Regions from separate parts of the Allorhizobium sp. GW101-3B10 genome, predicted to be linked through region 2. Evidence: predicted binding sites of a transcription regulator. Region 2 holds the regulator's gene; the other holds the start of a gene.
What was found. Region 2 encodes LexA, which represses DNA repair genes until DNA is damaged. Its sites were predicted from a motif close to TGTTCNNNNTGTGTTCNG; they were not measured.
Positions count from the first base shown of each region.

Region 1: the regulator LexA is predicted to act here: its motif matches at 4,821-4,838, upstream of dnaE (DNA polymerase III subunit alpha).

Region 1 covers NZ_JBWKZR010000001.1:2,143,144-2,151,287, forward strand. The annotation lists gene AC07Y0_RS10555 (L,D-transpeptidase family protein) at 1-1,069, shown strand, start outside; gene dnaE (DNA polymerase III subunit alpha) at 1,084-4,584, opposite strand; gene AC07Y0_RS10565 (hypothetical protein) at 4,938-5,519, shown strand; gene AC07Y0_RS10570 (ABC transporter ATP-binding protein) at 5,541-6,230, opposite strand; gene AC07Y0_RS10575 (lipoprotein-releasing ABC transporter permease subunit) at 6,244-7,551, opposite strand; gene proS (proline--tRNA ligase) at 7,570-8,144, opposite strand, start outside.
Region 2 covers NZ_JBWKZR010000001.1:1,482,098-1,490,241, reverse strand. The annotation lists gene AC07Y0_RS07095 (pyruvate dehydrogenase complex E1 component subunit beta) at 1-330, opposite strand, end outside; gene pdhA (pyruvate dehydrogenase (acetyl-transferring) E1 component subunit alpha) at 346-1,392, opposite strand; gene AC07Y0_RS07085 (FtsB family cell division protein) at 1,538-1,858, opposite strand; gene eno (phosphopyruvate hydratase) at 2,002-3,276, opposite strand; gene kdsA (3-deoxy-8-phosphooctulonate synthase) at 3,452-4,300, opposite strand; gene AC07Y0_RS07070 (VOC family protein) at 4,297-5,190, opposite strand; gene lexA (transcriptional repressor LexA) at 5,441-6,148, shown strand; gene AC07Y0_RS07060 (ComEC/Rec2 family competence protein) at 6,129-8,144, opposite strand, start outside.

The sequences.
Region 1 (8,144 bases), 660 kb from region 2:
CCACACCACCCCGTCCGGCGTCTTCTCGATCCTGGAAAAGCGCAAATACCACGAATCCAACCTCTATTCGAACGCGCCGATGCCGTGGATGCAGCGCATCACCTGGTCGGGCGTGGCGCTGCATGAATCGAACAGCGTGCCGAACTATCCGGCGTCGCATGGCTGCGTGCGCCTGCCGCGGGCCTTTGCCAAGCAGCTCTTCTCCATGACGGAGCGCGGTGCCCATGTAATCATCACCGACCAGCCGGTGGCACCGGTCTGGCTGGAGCACGCAAACCTCTTCACGCCACGCGTTGCCGTTCAGGCTGGCCAGTTGCTTTCCGACGCGGAACTGCGTCCAAGCACGCTCGATGCCTCGTTGAAAACGGTCGAAGTCGCGATGGCCGACGTTCTGCCGAAGGCAGGCGCCTCGGCCAAGGTCATGCTCGAGGAAGAGCCGCCGCTTCGCATCCTCATCACTCGGCGTGGCCAGCGCGAAATGCTGATCGACGCGCAGACCCTGCTCGGCGAACTCGGCTTCGACGCCGGCATTCCGGACGGGCATATCGGCAAGGCGACGGTGTCCGCCGTCAACGGCTTCAAGCGCTGGAAGGGCCTCGACACCAAGGGCGAACTGATTACCGCCGAATTCCTCGGCGAGCTGTTCAAGAGTGCCGGCAAGGGCGAGCCGCCGCTCGGCCAGATCATGGTGCGCCAGAAGTTCACGCCGCTGTTCGAGGCGCCGGTGACGATCGCCGATCCGCAGATCGCGCTCGGCACGCACCTCATCGAGGCCGTCGATGTGGATCGCTACGGCAGAAAGGCCAGCTGGCGTGCGGTGACGCTTGAGAACCACCTCTCGAATGCCACCACCAAGCGATTGGGCATCACGACGCCCGCCGACGATACGAGCGTCTACAATGCGGCAGCCGCGTTGGACCGCATCACCATCCCCGCCCATATCCGCCACCGGATCGAAACGCTGCTGAGCGAAGGCACGTCGCTGACCATTTCGGACACCGGCATCGGTCCGGAAACCGGCCCCGGCACCGACTTCATCACCATCACCCACCGCGCACCGAAGGCCTGATCAGGGCCTCGGGCTCAGACGAGTTCGACATCGACGACGCCCGGCGCCGTGCGCAGCGCCGCGGCGATCTCGGGCGAGATGCGGAACTTGTCGGTGAGTTCGACCTCGATCTCGCGCTGGCCGTCGTCCTTAATGACGATGAAGGAGACGAGCGCATCGCCGCGCGTGTTGAGATGCGCAGCGACTGCCTTCAACGGACCGGAATCGCGCACATAGACGCGCAGCGCCTTCTGCATCTGCACCGACTTCTCCTCCAGCGACTGGGCCGTCTGGATCCGCAGGCCGATACCTTCCGGCCGCTCTTCGGCGGCCACCGTGATGACGAGCGACTTGCCGGATTCGAGCAGGTCGCGGTACTGGTTCAGCCCCTCGGAAAACAGCACGGCTTCATACTGACCAGAGGCGTCGGAAAAGGTGACGATGCCCATCTTGTTGCCGGTGCGGGTCTTGCGCTCCTGGCGGGCGATCACCGTGCCGGCGAGCCGGCCCGCCGTCGCGCCCTGGCGGACCGACTGGGAGAAATCGGCAAAACTCTGCACCCGCATCTTGTCGAGCAGCGAGCGATAGGAATCGAGCGGATGGGCGGTGAGATAGAAGCCGAGCACCTGGAACTCGCGCATCAGCTTCTCCGACGGCAGCCAGGCGGTGTAGCCGGGAAATGAGATGCGCTCCGGTCCGGTCGCGCCGCCGGAACCGAACATGTCCGACTGACCGCTCACCGCATTTTCCTGGGCGCGCTGGGCATAACCGAGAATGCGGTCGAGGCCGCCCACGAGTTCGGCGCGGTCGTGGCCGAAGCAATCGAAGGCGCCGGCGCAGATCAGGCTTTCGAACACGCGGCGGTTCACCTGCTTCGGATCGATGCGCAGGCAGAAATCCTCGATATTGGCAAAGGGCTTGTCGCCCCTGACCTCGACAATGTGCTGGACGGCGGAATCGCCGACGCCCTTGAGCGCCGCCAGCGCATAGTAGATGCGGTTCGGCCCGGTCTGGAAATGGCGGAACGAGGTCTGCACCGAAGGCGGCACGATCTCGATGCCGAGACGGCCGGCATCCTGGCGGAAATCGTTGAGCTTTTCCGTGTTCGCCATGTCGAGCGTCATCGACGCGGCGAGGAACTCGGTCGGATAATGCGCCTTCATATAGGCGGTCTGGTAGGAGACGATGGCGTAGGCGGCGGCGTGCGACTTGTTGAAGCCGTAGTTGGCGAACTTGGCCAGCAGCTCGAAGATGTTTTCCGCCTGCGGCTTGGACACGCCGTTCTTCATTGCGCCGTCGACGAAGCGGGCGCTCTGCTGGTCCATCTCCGCCTTGATCTTCTTGCCCATGGCGCGGCGCAGAAGGTCGGCTTCGCCGAGCGAATAGCCCGACAGGACCTGGGCGATCTGCATGACCTGTTCCTGATAGACGATAACCCCTTGGGTCTCCTTCAGCAGGTAGTCGATCTGCGGATGAATGGAGGCGATCTCCTCCTCGCCATGCTTGCGGGCATTGTAGACCGGGATGTTCTCCATCGGGCCCGGACGATAGAGCGCCACCAGCGCAATGATGTCCTCGATGCAGTCGGGACGCATGCCGATCAGCGCCTTGCGCATGCCGGCACTTTCCACCTGGAACACGCCGACCGTCTCGCCGCGCGACAACATTTCGTAGGTCAGCTTGTCGTCGAGCGGGATGGCGGCGAGATCGACCTTGATGCCGCGCTGCTCCACCACGAAGTCGACGGCCGTCTTGAGGACGGTCAGCGTCTTCAGGCCGAGAAAGTCGAATTTGACGAGGCCAGCCTGCTCGACCCATTTCATGTTGAACTGGGTGACCGGCATGTCGGAACGCGGATCGCGATACATCGGCACCAGCTTCGACAGCGGGCGGTCGCCGATGACGATGCCGGCGGCATGAGTCGAGGCGTGACGGTAGAGGCCCTCGATCTTCTGGGCGATGTCGAGCAGGCGCGCGACGACCGGCTCCTCGTCGGCCGCCTCCTGCAGCTTCGGCTCCTCCTCGATCGCCTTCGACAGCGGCGTTGGGTTGGCCGGGTTGTTCGGCACCAGCTTGCAGATCTTGTCGACCTGGCCATAGGGCATTTCCAGCACGCGGCCGACGTCGCGCAGCGCCGCACGCGCCTGCAGTGAACCGAAGGTGATGATCTGCGCCACCTGCTCGCGGCCGTATTTGCGCTGCACGTAGCGGATCACCTCTTCGCGGCGGTCCTGGCAGAAGTCGATGTCGAAGTCGGGCATCGACACGCGTTCCGGATTGAGGAAGCGTTCGAACAGCAGCGAGAAGCGCAGCGGATCGACGTCGGTGATGGTCAGCGCATAGGCGACCAGCGAGCCCGCGCCCGAGCCGCGGCCCGGACCGACGGGAATGTCATGCTGCTTGGCCCATTTGATGAAGTCGGAAACGATCAGGAAGTAGCCCGGAAACTTCATACGCTCGATGACGCCGAGTTCGAACTCCAGCCGTTCGCGGTAATCCTTCTCGACATAGCCCGGGGCCATGCCAAGCGCCGCGAGACGTCCGTCCAGCCCCTCCTCCGCCTGGCGGCGCAGTTCGAGCGCCTCGGCGCGCTCGGCCTCCAGCGGATCGTCGCTGCCGCCGGTGAAGCGCGGCAGGATCGGCTTGCGCGTGTCGAGCACGAAGGCGCACCGCCGGGCGATCTCGACCGTATTGTCCAGCGCCTCCGGCAGATCGGCAAACAGCGCCCGCATCTCCTTCCGGCTCTTGAGATAGTGATCCGGCGTCAGGCGAAAACGATTGTCGTCGGAGACGATCGCATTGTGGGCGACCGCCATCAGCGCGTCATGGGCCTCATAGTCGTCGCGCGACGGAAAAAAGGCCTCGTTGGTGGCAACCAGAGGAATATCGTGCTCATAGGCCAGCGCCACCATGCGGCGCTCGTGGCCACGGTCGAATTCGCCATGGCGCTGCAATTCGATATAGAGACGGTCGCCGAACAGACGCTTGAGTTCCAGAAGCCGCGCCTCGGCCTGGGCACGGTGCCCCTCCTTGACAGCCAGGTCGACCGGACCCTTGGCCGCACCCGTGAGCACGATCAGGCCGTCGGTGCCCAGCTCTTCCAGCCAAGACATGCATATGTGCACGGCCTGCGAGGAATCGCCGCCGAGATAGGCCCGGCTGACCAGATCGACCAGATGCTCATAGCCGCCGGCATCGGCGGCCAGAAGGACGATCGCCGGATAGGCGCTGACCGACGACTGGCCGCTGCGCTTCTCGCCGCCGGCATCTTCCATGTCGATCGACAGCTGGCAGCCGATGATCGGCTGCAGGCCGTCACCGATCGCCTTCTGCGAAAATTCGAGGGCGACGAACAGATTGTTGGTGTCGGTGATGGCGATCGCCGGCTGATTGTCGGCGACGGCCTTGCTGAGAATCTTCTTCAGCGGCAGCGCACCCTCCAGCAGGGAGAAGGCCGAATGCAGCCGCAGATGGACGAAACCGGGATCTGTGCCGACCGGTTCCGAACCGCTCGCGCCTGCTGCCATATCGCCCATAGAGACCAATCCTCGTACCGCATCTGAATCAGCCGTGATTTTCGGCCGAGCGGCAGGGGAAGTCCAGAACAGTTTGCCCTGAAAGGGCGCTCTCTACAGCTTTAGGGCAAGCGGGCGGAAGGCGGAGGATCAGAGCGCCAACATGATCACCGAAACGCTGGCGACAAACATGGAAATCGAGGCGAATGCGGCGACGTCACGAAGAATTTCGGTCATGGCTCTCTCCTTACTCGTTATGTTTCTTTTATGTTCCTTCTTTGTTCACGTGTCAATACCATTATAAGTCGCTCTCTCGCGTGACTTCGTGCCGGAAGTCCGACAGACTGCGCTGATGGCGCTTTAGGGGATGGGCAGTGATCAGGCAGTTCTTTTTCTTGGTTTCGGTGGGGCTGCTGCCGGCCACGGGTGTTCCTGCCCAGCCGTTTCCGGCCGAGCGGATTGTCGCCGGAGCGTCGGGCGACTGGAACAAGGACGGAGCGACGGATCTGGCCCTGCTCGTTGCCCCCGGCAGCGATGACGAGGTCGTCGGCATTTATCTCTATGTCACGGAGAGCGATCGCGGCCTGCTGAGGCTGGTGACAGCAGCACCGGACAAGGTCTGGGGCAATACCAGACTGGATGGCTTATATGGCCGGGACCCGGCGATCACGGCGCTTGCCAACGGCTCCATCGCCGTGATGTCGCACAACTCCAGCATCGGCCGAGATCGCTGGGAAAAGACCCTGACGCTTGCCTATCGCGGGGGCCGGTTCATCGTCGCCGGCTACACCTATAGCGACTATGACACGATCGATAATGACAGCGGTTCCTGCGACTACAATGTCGTGACCGGCAAGCTGACGCGGGACGAAACCGCCCGAAGCGTGGCACCGAGGACCGTGTCGATCGAGGATTGGACCGACGAGATCGGCAGCACGGCTTGCGGGCACTCCTAGACGATCCCGCCCCCTCATCGACTATGCGACGAAATCGACCACCTGTCCGTCGATCAGCGTCACGCAGCGGTCCATCCGGCGGGCGAGCTCGTGATTGTGTGTGGCGATGAGGGCCGCAAGGCCCGACTGCCGGACCAGCGCCTCCAGCGCGGAAAAGACGTAGGACGCGGTCTCCGGGTCGAGATTGCCGGTCGGTTCGTCGGCCAGGAGCACCAGCGGCGCATTGGCGACCGCGCGGGCGATGGCGACGCGCTGCTGTTCCCCGCCGGAGAGCTCCGCCGGGCGGTGTTCGCCGCGATGGCCAACGCGCATGTAGTCGAGCAGCTGCGACGCGCGCTCGCGGGCTTCCTCGCGCGAAAGACCGGCGATCAGCTGCGGCATCATGATGTTTTCCAGCGCTGAGAATTCCGGCAGCAGGTGATGGAACTGGTAGACGAAGCCCACGGAATGGCGGCGCATGGTGGTGCGGCGCTCGTCCGACAGGTCCTGGCAGGGGACGCCGCCCAGCGTCACTTCACCTGCATCCGGATGCTCGAGCAGGCCTGCAATATGCAGGAGCGTCGACTTGCCGGTGCCCGAAGGGGCGACGAGGGCGACGGTCTCGCCGCTCCTCAGGCTGAAATTGGCACCCTTGAGGATGCTGAGGATCATTTCGCCCTGCCCGTAGTGGCGGTCGATGCCGGAAAGCGAAAGAACGGTGTCGGTGGCCATGGGACCAGTATCCTTATTCGTAGCGCAGGGCCTGGACCGGATCGAGGCGCGAGGCGCGCCAGGCCGGGAAGATCGTCGCCAGGAAGGAGAGGCTGAGCGCCATGACGACGACGGACACCGTCTCGCCGACGTTCATGTCAGCGGGCAGCTTGCTGAGGAAGTAGAGTTCGGGATCGAACAGCACCGTGCCCGAAACCCAGGAGAAGAAGCCGCGGATCGACTCGATGTTGAGACAGACGACCACGCCGAGCAGCACGCCCGCGAACGTCCCGGCCGTGCCGATCGCCGCGCCGGTCATGAAGAAGATCCGCATGATGGCGTTGGCGCTGGCGCCCATGGTGCGCAGGATGGCGATGTCGCTCGACTTGTCCTTCACCAGCATGATCAGGCCGGAAATGATGTTAAGCGCCGCCACCAGCACGATCAGGGTGAGGATCATGAACATCACGTTGCGCTCCACCTGCAGGGCGGAGAAGAAGGTCTGGTTGCGCTGACGCCAGTCGGTGATCAGGATTTCCCGCCCGGCGGCTTGCTCGATCTTGGGCCGCATCTCGTCGACCGCGTCCGGATCGGTTACGAACAGTTCGATCGACTGCACCAGGCCTTCGGCGTTGAAGTAGAGCTGCGATTCCTCGAGCGGCATGTAGATGATCGACGCGTCATATTCCGACATGCCGATCTCGAAGACGCCCGAAACCGGATAGGCCTTGACGCGCGGATTGACCCCGAGCGGGGTGATGTCGCCTTCGGGCGAGACCAGCGTGATCGTATCGCCGGCCGTGATGCCGAGATCGGCGGCCATGCGCGAACCGACCAGCACCCCCTGCCCGGCGGCAAAGCCCACCAGATCGCCGGCGCGGATATTGCCGGAGACGGTGGTGAGCCTCGTCATGTCCTCGGAGCGGATGCCGCGCACCAGCGCGCCGGTTCCGGCCCCGGCGCGGCCGGAGGCCAGCGTCTGGCCCTCGACGAGCGGCAGCGCCATGGTGACGCCCGGCACGGCTGCGAACTTGGTCGCCAGCTCCGCGTAGTTGTCCAGCGGCCCGGCGGCCGTCTGGACGATCATGTGGCCGTTGATGCCGAGGATGCGGGATATGAGTTCGGTACGGAAACCGTTCATCACCGCCATGACGATGATCAGCGTCGCCACCCCCAGCATGATGCCGAAGAAGGAGAAGCCGGCGATCACCGAGATGAAGGCTTCCTTCCGCCGGGCGCGCAGATAGCGCCACGCGACCATGCGCTCGAAGGCGGAGAAAGGCCGGGCGGCGCCGCCGCTTCCGGCTCCGGCCGTCTCATTGGCGGAGGATGCACTCGTCATGTCGTCTCCTGGGCCGGGTTATCCGACCAGCTTGTTGATGGCGGCCTCGATGGTCATCGTCTCGCGCGCACCGGTCTTGCGGTCCTTGATCTCGATCTCGCCATTGGCGACCGAGCGCGGGCCGGCAATGATCTGCACGGGAACGCCGATCAGGTCGGCGGTCGCGAACTTGGTTCCGGCACGGTCGTCGGTGTCGTCATAGAGCACGTCCTTGCCAGCCTTGGTCAGAGCGCCGTAGAGCCTGTCGCAGGCCGCGTCGCAGGCCGCATCGCCCGACTTCATGTTGATGACCATGCAGTCGAACGGCGCAACCGAATCCGGCCAGATGATTCCGTTCTCGTCATGCGAGGCTTCGATGATGGCGGGAACAAGGCGGGTCGGGCCGATACCGTAGGACCCCATGTGGACAAGGTGCTCCTTGCCGTCCGGACCCTGGACCTTGGCGCCCATCGGCTCGGAGTATTTGGTGCCGAAATAGAAGATATGGCCGACCTCGATGCCGCGGGCCGAGAGGCGATCGCTCTCGGGAATGGCGTTGAAGGCGGCCTCGTCATGCATTTCCGAGGTCGCGGCATAGACCGAGGTCCATTTGT
Region 2 (8,144 bases):
CGCAGCCGGAGCCGGGGCAACTGCGGCCGGAGCCGGAGCAACTTCCGCAGGCGCCGCCTTGGGGGCGGCGACATCCGAGGCGCTTTCGCCGTCCTGCAACAGGATGGCGATCGGCGTATTGACCTTGACGCCTTCGGTGCCGGCGGCGATCAGCAGCTTGCCGAGCACACCTTCATCGACGGCTTCCACTTCCATGGTCGCCTTGTCGGTCTCGATCTCGGCGATCACGTCGCCGGACTTGACGGCGTCGCCTTCCTTCTTGATCCACTTGGAAAGCGTGCCTTCCTCCATCGTCGGAGAGAGGGCGGGCATGAGAATTTCGATCGGCATGGGTTCCCTCCCCGATTACAGAAGAATGTCGGTGTAGAGCTCGGATACATCCGGCTCCGGATCGGCCTGGGCGAAATCGGCCGAGTCGGCGACGATGTCGCGGACGTCCTTGTCGATCGCCTTCAGCTCGTCCTCGCTCGCCCAGCCCTTTTCGAGCAGGCGCGCACGCACCTGTTCGATGGGATCGTGTTCGGAGCGCATCTTCTGCACCTCGTCCTTGGAGCGATACTTCGCCGGGTCGGACATGGAGTGGCCGCGATAGCGGTAGGTCATCATTTCGAGGATGACCGGGCCCTTGCCGGTGCGGCAATATTCGGCGGCCTGTTCGGCAGCCGCCCTGACGGCACGCACGTCCATGCCGTCGACCTGGAGGCCCGGAATGTTGAAGGCGAGGCCGCGCTGGGCGAAATTGGTCTGGGCCGAGGCGCGCGACACCGAGGTGCCCATGGCGTAGCGGTTGTTCTCGATCACGTAGATGACCGGCAGCTTCCACAGCTCGGCCATGTTGAAGCTCTCGTAGACCTGGCCCTGGTTGGCCGCGCCGTCGCCGAAATAGGCGACCGAGATCTGGCCGTTGTCGCGGTAGCGGTTGGCGAAGGCCAGACCGGTGCCGAGCGACACCTGCGCGCCGACGATGCCGTGGCCGCCGTAGAAGTTCTTCTCCTTGGAGAACATGTGCATCGAGCCGCCCTTGCCCTTGGACAAGCCGCCACGACGCCCGGTCAGCTCGGCCATGACGCCGCGCGCACTCATGCCGCAGGCCAGCATGTGGCCGTGATCACGGTAACCGGTGATGACCTGGTCGCCGTCTTTCAGCGCCATCTGCATGCCGACGACGACGGCCTCCTGGCCGATATAGAGGTGACAGAAGCCGCCGATGAAGCCCATGCCGTAGAGCTGGCCGGCCTTTTCCTCGAAACGCCGGATCAGCAGCATTTCGCGATAGGCCTTCAGTTCGGTATCGCGATCGAACTCGGCGATCGCTCCTTCGCTGAAGTCCTTCTTGGCTGGCTTGGCCGTAGTCTTGCGACCGGTAACAGTCGCGGCTTTTCGCGGCGCCATTCATCCCTCCCTAGGGTTATGTCGGATCTTTGCTGGGCAGCAGAATAGGCAAGAAAGGCGCGCTGGGCAATGCCATAAATGCATGGCTCTTATTCAATCTATCCGATTGAAAAAGAACGAAAATTTCAGATTAACCGGATTTCGGTTAATTCAGATAGCTGTCAAATATGACGATTTCGTCCGGCCGCGACATGTTGAGCTGGTACCGCGCCTTCTCGTCCATCATGTCACGCTCAAGCGAGCCGTCGCTCAGCAGCTGGACCTGGCGTTCCAGACGCTCACGACGCCCGACCAGCTCGGCAAGCTCGGCGCTTCGCGCGATGCGCTGCCGCTCGAAATCCTGCGCCGCGCGCAGGCCGTAGTCGCCATGCAGGGAATGATAACCGAAATAGGAGAGAAACGCGACAGTGACGGCAGGGAGAATGAGACGACCGAATTTTCTCTTCTTGTGATGCCTGGTCCACATGCGGATGATGCCTTGAAACGCAAAACTATGGTTTCAAATTATCGGCGATAGCTTAACCGATCGTTGACCGTAACGGCCCGGCCAAGAAAAAAGCCGCGTCCCTTTCGGAACGCGGCCCTGGATGGCGATGCGATCGGGGTCGATCAGGCGCGCAGGATCGAGGTGCCAGCGTAGCGGGCCTGCGGGCCGAGCATTTCTTCGATGCGGATCAGCTGGTTGTACTTTGCCAGACGGTCCGAACGCGACAGCGAGCCGGTCTTGATCTGGCCGCAGTTGGTGGCGACGGCGAGGTCGGCGATCGTCGAGTCCTCGGTTTCGCCCGAGCGGTGCGACATGACGGCGGTGTAGCCGGCCTTGTGCGCCGTTTCGACCGCGTCGAGCGTTTCCGTCAGCGAGCCGATCTGGTTGACCTTGACGAGGATGGAGTTGGCCACACCCATCTTGATGCCGTCGCGCAGGCGGGACGAATTGGTGACGAACAGGTCGTCGCCGACCAGCTGGCACGAATTGCCGATCTTGTCGGTCAGCGCCTTCCAGCCGTCCCAGTCGTCCTCGGCCATGCCATCCTCGATCGAGATGATCGGATACTTGGCGGCCAGTTCGGCGAGATAGTCGGCCATGGCTTCCGGCTCGAGCGTGCGGCCCTCGCCTTCCATCACATACTTGCCGTCCTTGAAGAACTCGGTCGAGGCGCAGTCGAGCGCGAGATAGATGTCTTCGCCCGGCCGGTAGCCGGCCTTCTCGATCGACTTCATGATGAAGTCGAGCGCTTCCGGCGCGCTCTTCAGGCCCGGTGCGAAACCACCTTCGTCGCCGACATTGGTGTTGTGGCCCTGGGCCGCCAGTTCCTTGCGCAGCGTGTGGAAGACTTCCGAACCCATGCGCACGGCGTCGCGCATATTGTCGGTGCCGACCGGCATGATCATGAATTCCTGGAAGTCGATCGGATTGTCGGCATGCGCGCCGCCATTGATGATGTTCATCATCGGCACGGGCAGCAGATGAGCGTTGGGGCCGCCGACATAGCGATAGAGCGGCAGGCCGGTGGCTTCGGCGGCGGCCTTGGCGATGGCGAGCGAAACGCCGAGGATGGCATTGGCGCCGAGGCGCGACTTGTTCGCCGTGCCGTCCAGTTCGATCATCAGATTGTCGATCTGGATCTGGTTTTCGGCCTCGAGACCGCCGATCGCGTCGAATATCTCGGTATTGACGGCCTCGACGGCCTTTTCGACGCCCTTGCCGAGATAGCGGCTGCCGCCGTCACGCAGTTCGACGGCTTCGTGCGCGCCGGTCGAGGCGCCCGACGGAACGGCCGCACGGCCCATGCTGCCGTCTTCGAGATAGACATCGACCTCGATGGTCGGATTGCCGCGGCTGTCGAGAATTTCGCGGCCGATAATGTCGGTGATGGCAGTCATGGGAGCCTCCCTGCTTTTGGGTGGGGATTGAGGATGGCCTGTCTTAATCGATGATGCGGAAAATACAATGGCAGCTGCATGACAGAAGCCGAAAGGCAATGCCGACATTCGTCCCAATGCAAAACGCCGACCCAAGGGCCGGCGTCCACATGGATGATAGTCGCTTGATCGCGGGTCAGGCGGCCTTGGCGATCGCGTCGAAAGCCAGCAGCTTTTCCAGCAGGCGTTTCATCTGGCTGATCGGCACCATGTTCGGACCGTCCGACGGGGCATTGTCCGGATCCTGGTGAGTCTCGATGAACAGGCCGGCGACGCCGACGGCGACCGCGGCGCGCGCCAGCGTCTCGACGAATTCACGCTGGCCGCCCGAGGAGCCGCCCTGGCCACCCGGCTGCTGCACCGAATGGGTGGCGTCGAACACGACCGGAGCGCCCATGGCCGCCATGATCGGCAGCGCGCGCATGTCGGACACCAGCGTGTTGTAGCCGAAGGAGGCGCCGCGCTCGCACAGAAGCACGTTCGGATTGCCGCTGGCATTGATCTTGTTCAGCACGTTCTTCATGTCCCAGGGGGCGAGGAACTGGCCCTTCTTGACGTTGATCACGCGGCCGGTCTGAGCCGCGGCCACCAGAAGATCGGTCTGGCGGCACAAAAAGGCCGGGATCTGCAGGACGTCGACGGTCGGTGCGACCAGCCGGCAGTGCTCTTCGGTGTGCACGTCGGTCAGCACCGGGAATCCGTATTCCTTCTTGAGATCGGCAAAGACCTCCATCGCCTTTTCCAGGCCGATGCCGCGCTCGGCCGAAAGCGAGGTGCGGTTCGCCTTGTCGTAGGACGACTTGTAGACGAGGCCGATGCCCAGCTCGCGGCAGATTTCGGAAAGCTGGCCGGCGATCATGAAGGCATGGTCGCGGCTTTCCATCTGGCAGGGGCCGGCGATCAGCGAGAACCGCTTGGAATTGGAGAAGACCGCCTTGGCGGTGCCGTCACCGACGACGACTTCGGAATGGGTCGAATTGCTCATGAAACCTCCTCGAATGCGAAGGGCACGCCCTGCCCCGCCTCGTGCGGAACGATCAGGCGCGCGCCGCGGCGGCTGAATGCGATGCCCTTAGCAGCGAGAAGCCGCTCTGTCACGCCGATATCCGCAACCTTGACGACGATCAGCCGGCCCATGAGGCCGCGTCCGCGATTCTCGGTATCGAGCCCGAAATAGCCGGCAAGCCCGGCCGGCGTCAGCACCTCGATGGCGGCATTGGCCGATTGCAGCGACAGCCCGAAGGAATGCGCCTCGACCGCGCGCTGCTCGAACACTTCCTCCAGCAGATACTGGAAGTCGCTCGGATTGTCCTCGCCGAGCACGACGGTCGACAGGCCGAGCGCGCCGTTCTCGTGCCGCGCCAGTGCGCCGCGATCGGCCGGCAGCGGATTGACCCGCTCGCAGGCAAACAGGAAGAAGTCGGGTGCCCGTAGATCGGCGGCAAAGGCGAGCCTGAAGCCGCCCATAACCTCCGACCCGTCCGCCATCTTGAACACGCGTTCGAAATGCAGCATCGGGCCGCCGGAAAAGCCCTCGGCGACGAAACGCCGATGGTCCGCATCCCCATCCTCGGTCTTGACGACGATCGCCGACAGCCCTTCGAGGCCGTTGCGGAAACGGAACGCCTGGTCGCGCGCCACGAACATGTTGCCGGCCTTGGCCGCCGCCTCGCATTCCTCGCGGCTGGCGATCGCCAGCGGCTCGAGATAGGTGTCGTCGCCGAAGAACACGCAGGCATTCTCCGTGCCGAACGGATGGCGCGCATCGGGCGCCACGGTGAATCCGAGGTCGGTCAGGCGCCGGCGCGCCGCCTCGAGCGACTGGACCGGAAGGACGAGGTGGTCGAGACCCCGCGGCTTGTTCAGTTCGGACATACGACACCTCTCGTCGGCGGGAGTGATCGCGCGGAGATTTGCGCCATTTGATCCGGATTGGCAAGCTGGCGGCGCAAGTCGGATGTCCCTCGCGGCGCGCAGGACCACCCTGGCTCAGGTCTCGTCCAGGCCGTTTTGCAAAGATTTTCATTTCGCACTGCACACTTCACGGAATCTTAGGCACTTGCGGAACACAAATGGAACATATAGTGTATGTTCCGTATTTGTTTCACCAATTGGGGCTCCGAACATGCTGACGCGCAAGCAACAGGAACTGCTTCTGTTCATCCACGAACGGATGAAGGAATCGGGCGTTCCGCCCTCCTTCGACGAGATGAAGGACGCGCTCGACCTCGCCTCCAAGTCCGGCATCCACCGCCTGATCACGGCGCTGGAAGAACGCGGCTTCATCCGCCGCCTGCCCAACCGGGCCCGCGCGCTGGAGGTGATCAAGCTTCCGGAAGCCTATTCGCCGAGCCTGCAGCCGCGCCGCGGCTTCTCGCCCAGCGTCATCGAAGGCAGCCTCGGCAAGACGCCGCCCGTCGCGCCGAAGGCGGTCGAGGAGACGTCGAATTCGGTCAGCGTGCCCGTCATGGGCCGCATCGCCGCCGGCGTGCCGATCTCGGCGATCCAGAACAACACCCACGACATCAACGTGCCGGCCGAAATGCTCGGCGCCGGCGAGCACTATGCGCTCGAGGTCAAGGGTGATTCGATGATCGAGGCCGGCATCCTGGACGGCGACACGGTCATCATCCGCAACGCCTCCAACGCCAATCCCGGCGACATCATCGTCGCCCTCGTCGACGACGAGGAAGCGACGCTGAAGCGCTTCCGCCGCCGCGGCGCGTCGATCGCGCTGGAAGCCGCGAACCCGGCCTACGAGACCCGCATCTTCGGGCCCGACCGAGTGAAGATCCAGGGCAAGCTGGTCGGCCTCATCCGCCGCTATCACTGACATCCTCGGCGGCCGCAGGGCCGCCGGCATCACTGGCCGGTGTTGAGGCGAAGGTGCCGTCGGGTAAGGGAGCGGTCTGAAAGCTGTCGCTACGCCAGTCATAGAGACGATGGACGGACCACGGCCGATAGTCGCCGGAGAACGACGCGGTCACGCGCATCTCCCGTGCTTTTCGGTCTCCGAGCGAAAGCTCCACCGCGCCGCTGCGACGCAATGTCTCGGCCGTGAAAAGCCGGGCGCCCGAGCGGCAGGACTGAAAAGCCACCCGCCGCGCCGATACGACGACGTCGGCCACGTCACAGGCGCCGCCGACAAAGGCCGCTTCCTCCACCGTGACGATCGTCCATCCGCTGCCGAGCCGCGCCACGCACCAGTTCTTGCCTTCGCAGACAAACCGCCCCTCGCCCGCTTCCTTCAACGCGCCGCGCATGCGTTCGCGCGCTTTGCGCAGATCGTCCTCCGACCATTTTGGCGCCTGCTGGCCCGGCGGCATCGTCGGCGGCAGGGACTTGATCGGCGGCATGGCCGGCGCCGGTGCTTCCGCAGCCGGAAGACCGGCCGCCTTGCCGAGATCCGTCGGCCCGAGATGTTCGCCGGTTCCGAGTGCCGCCTGCCATTGCTCGAAGGTGAAGCGCGGCGGGCGCGTTCGGTTGGTGGCGAGGCCTTGCTGCGAGAGGCGAAGGCCGACGAGCCGGCCGTCCTCCGCGATTAGCACGTCGGCCGGGGGTGTGCCCGGCACCAGCGCCGCCGTCCCAATGACCGCCGCGAGCAGGAGCGAGCCGGCATGCCGGAGCCATGTGCGCAGCAGCGTCATCAGCAAGAGGCCGACCGCGGCGACCGGCAGGAACCAGCCTGGCATGCGGGTGAAGCCGATCGCCTCGCCCCAGCCGGCGACGCCATGGGCGATCACCAGCACCCATTCGAGCCCGATGCCCATCAGCAACAGGAACGGGGCGTCGAGGCCGAAGGGCATCAGCAGCATGGCGACCAGTCCGGCCGGCATCACCAGGATCGAGATGATCGGCATGGCGGCGAGATTGGCCTCCAGCCCGTGCGGCGCCAGCCGGTGGAAATGGGCGATGGCGAAGATCGCCGTCGACAGCCCACCGATCAGCGAGGTGAGGAAGGTGCCGGCCATCAGCTTGCCGCCCTCGCCGAGGAATCTCGCCCCCGGGAAGCTCAGCCTCAGGCCGGGGTTCCACCGTGGCCGGGCGCGCCATGCCGGATAGCCGGCGATGAGCGCCGCAGTCGCGGCGAACGACATCTGGAAGCTCGGTCCCATCACCGCCGACGGCGTGGTGGCGATGATGACGATCGCCGCCAGCGCCAGGTTGCGCAGGCTGATCGCCGGCCGGTCGAACAGGACGGCGACCAGCATGATCGCCGTCATCAGGAAGGCCCTCACGGCCGAGACCTGATAGCCCGAGATCATCAGATAGGCGAAGGCCGCGAGCAGCGCGCCCGCAGCGGCGATCTTCTTAATCGGGACGGCCTGGGCCAGCCTCGGCAACAGGCTGAGCACCATGCGCAGCCCGACGAAGAAGATGCCCGAGGCGAGCGCCATGTTGAGCCCCGAGATCGCCGTGATATGGGCAAGGCCCGAGAGACGCAGCGCCTCCGTCGCTTCCTTTGACATCGATCGCCGCTCGCCGGTGATGATCGAGGCGGCAAAGGCGCCCGGATCGCCGCCGATCACGCGGCGGATGCGCGTCGATATGCCGTCACGCACGGAAAACAGCTGCCGTTCGGTCGCCGCCCACAGGCTCTGCTCGCCCGGTCCGGGGCCCAGCCCGCGCGGCGCACCGAGGAAGAAGCCGACGGCGCCGATGCCGTCGAAATAGCTGGCGAAGGAAAAGTCGTTGAGGCCTGGAAGCGCCGGCCCGGACGGTGGCGACAGGCGGGCCCGTCCCGTCAGCAGGTCACCGAGCATCGCCGGCGATCCCTTGCCCCGCGCCAGCAGCGACACCCGCTCCGGAGCACGGCGCAGGGGCGGCTC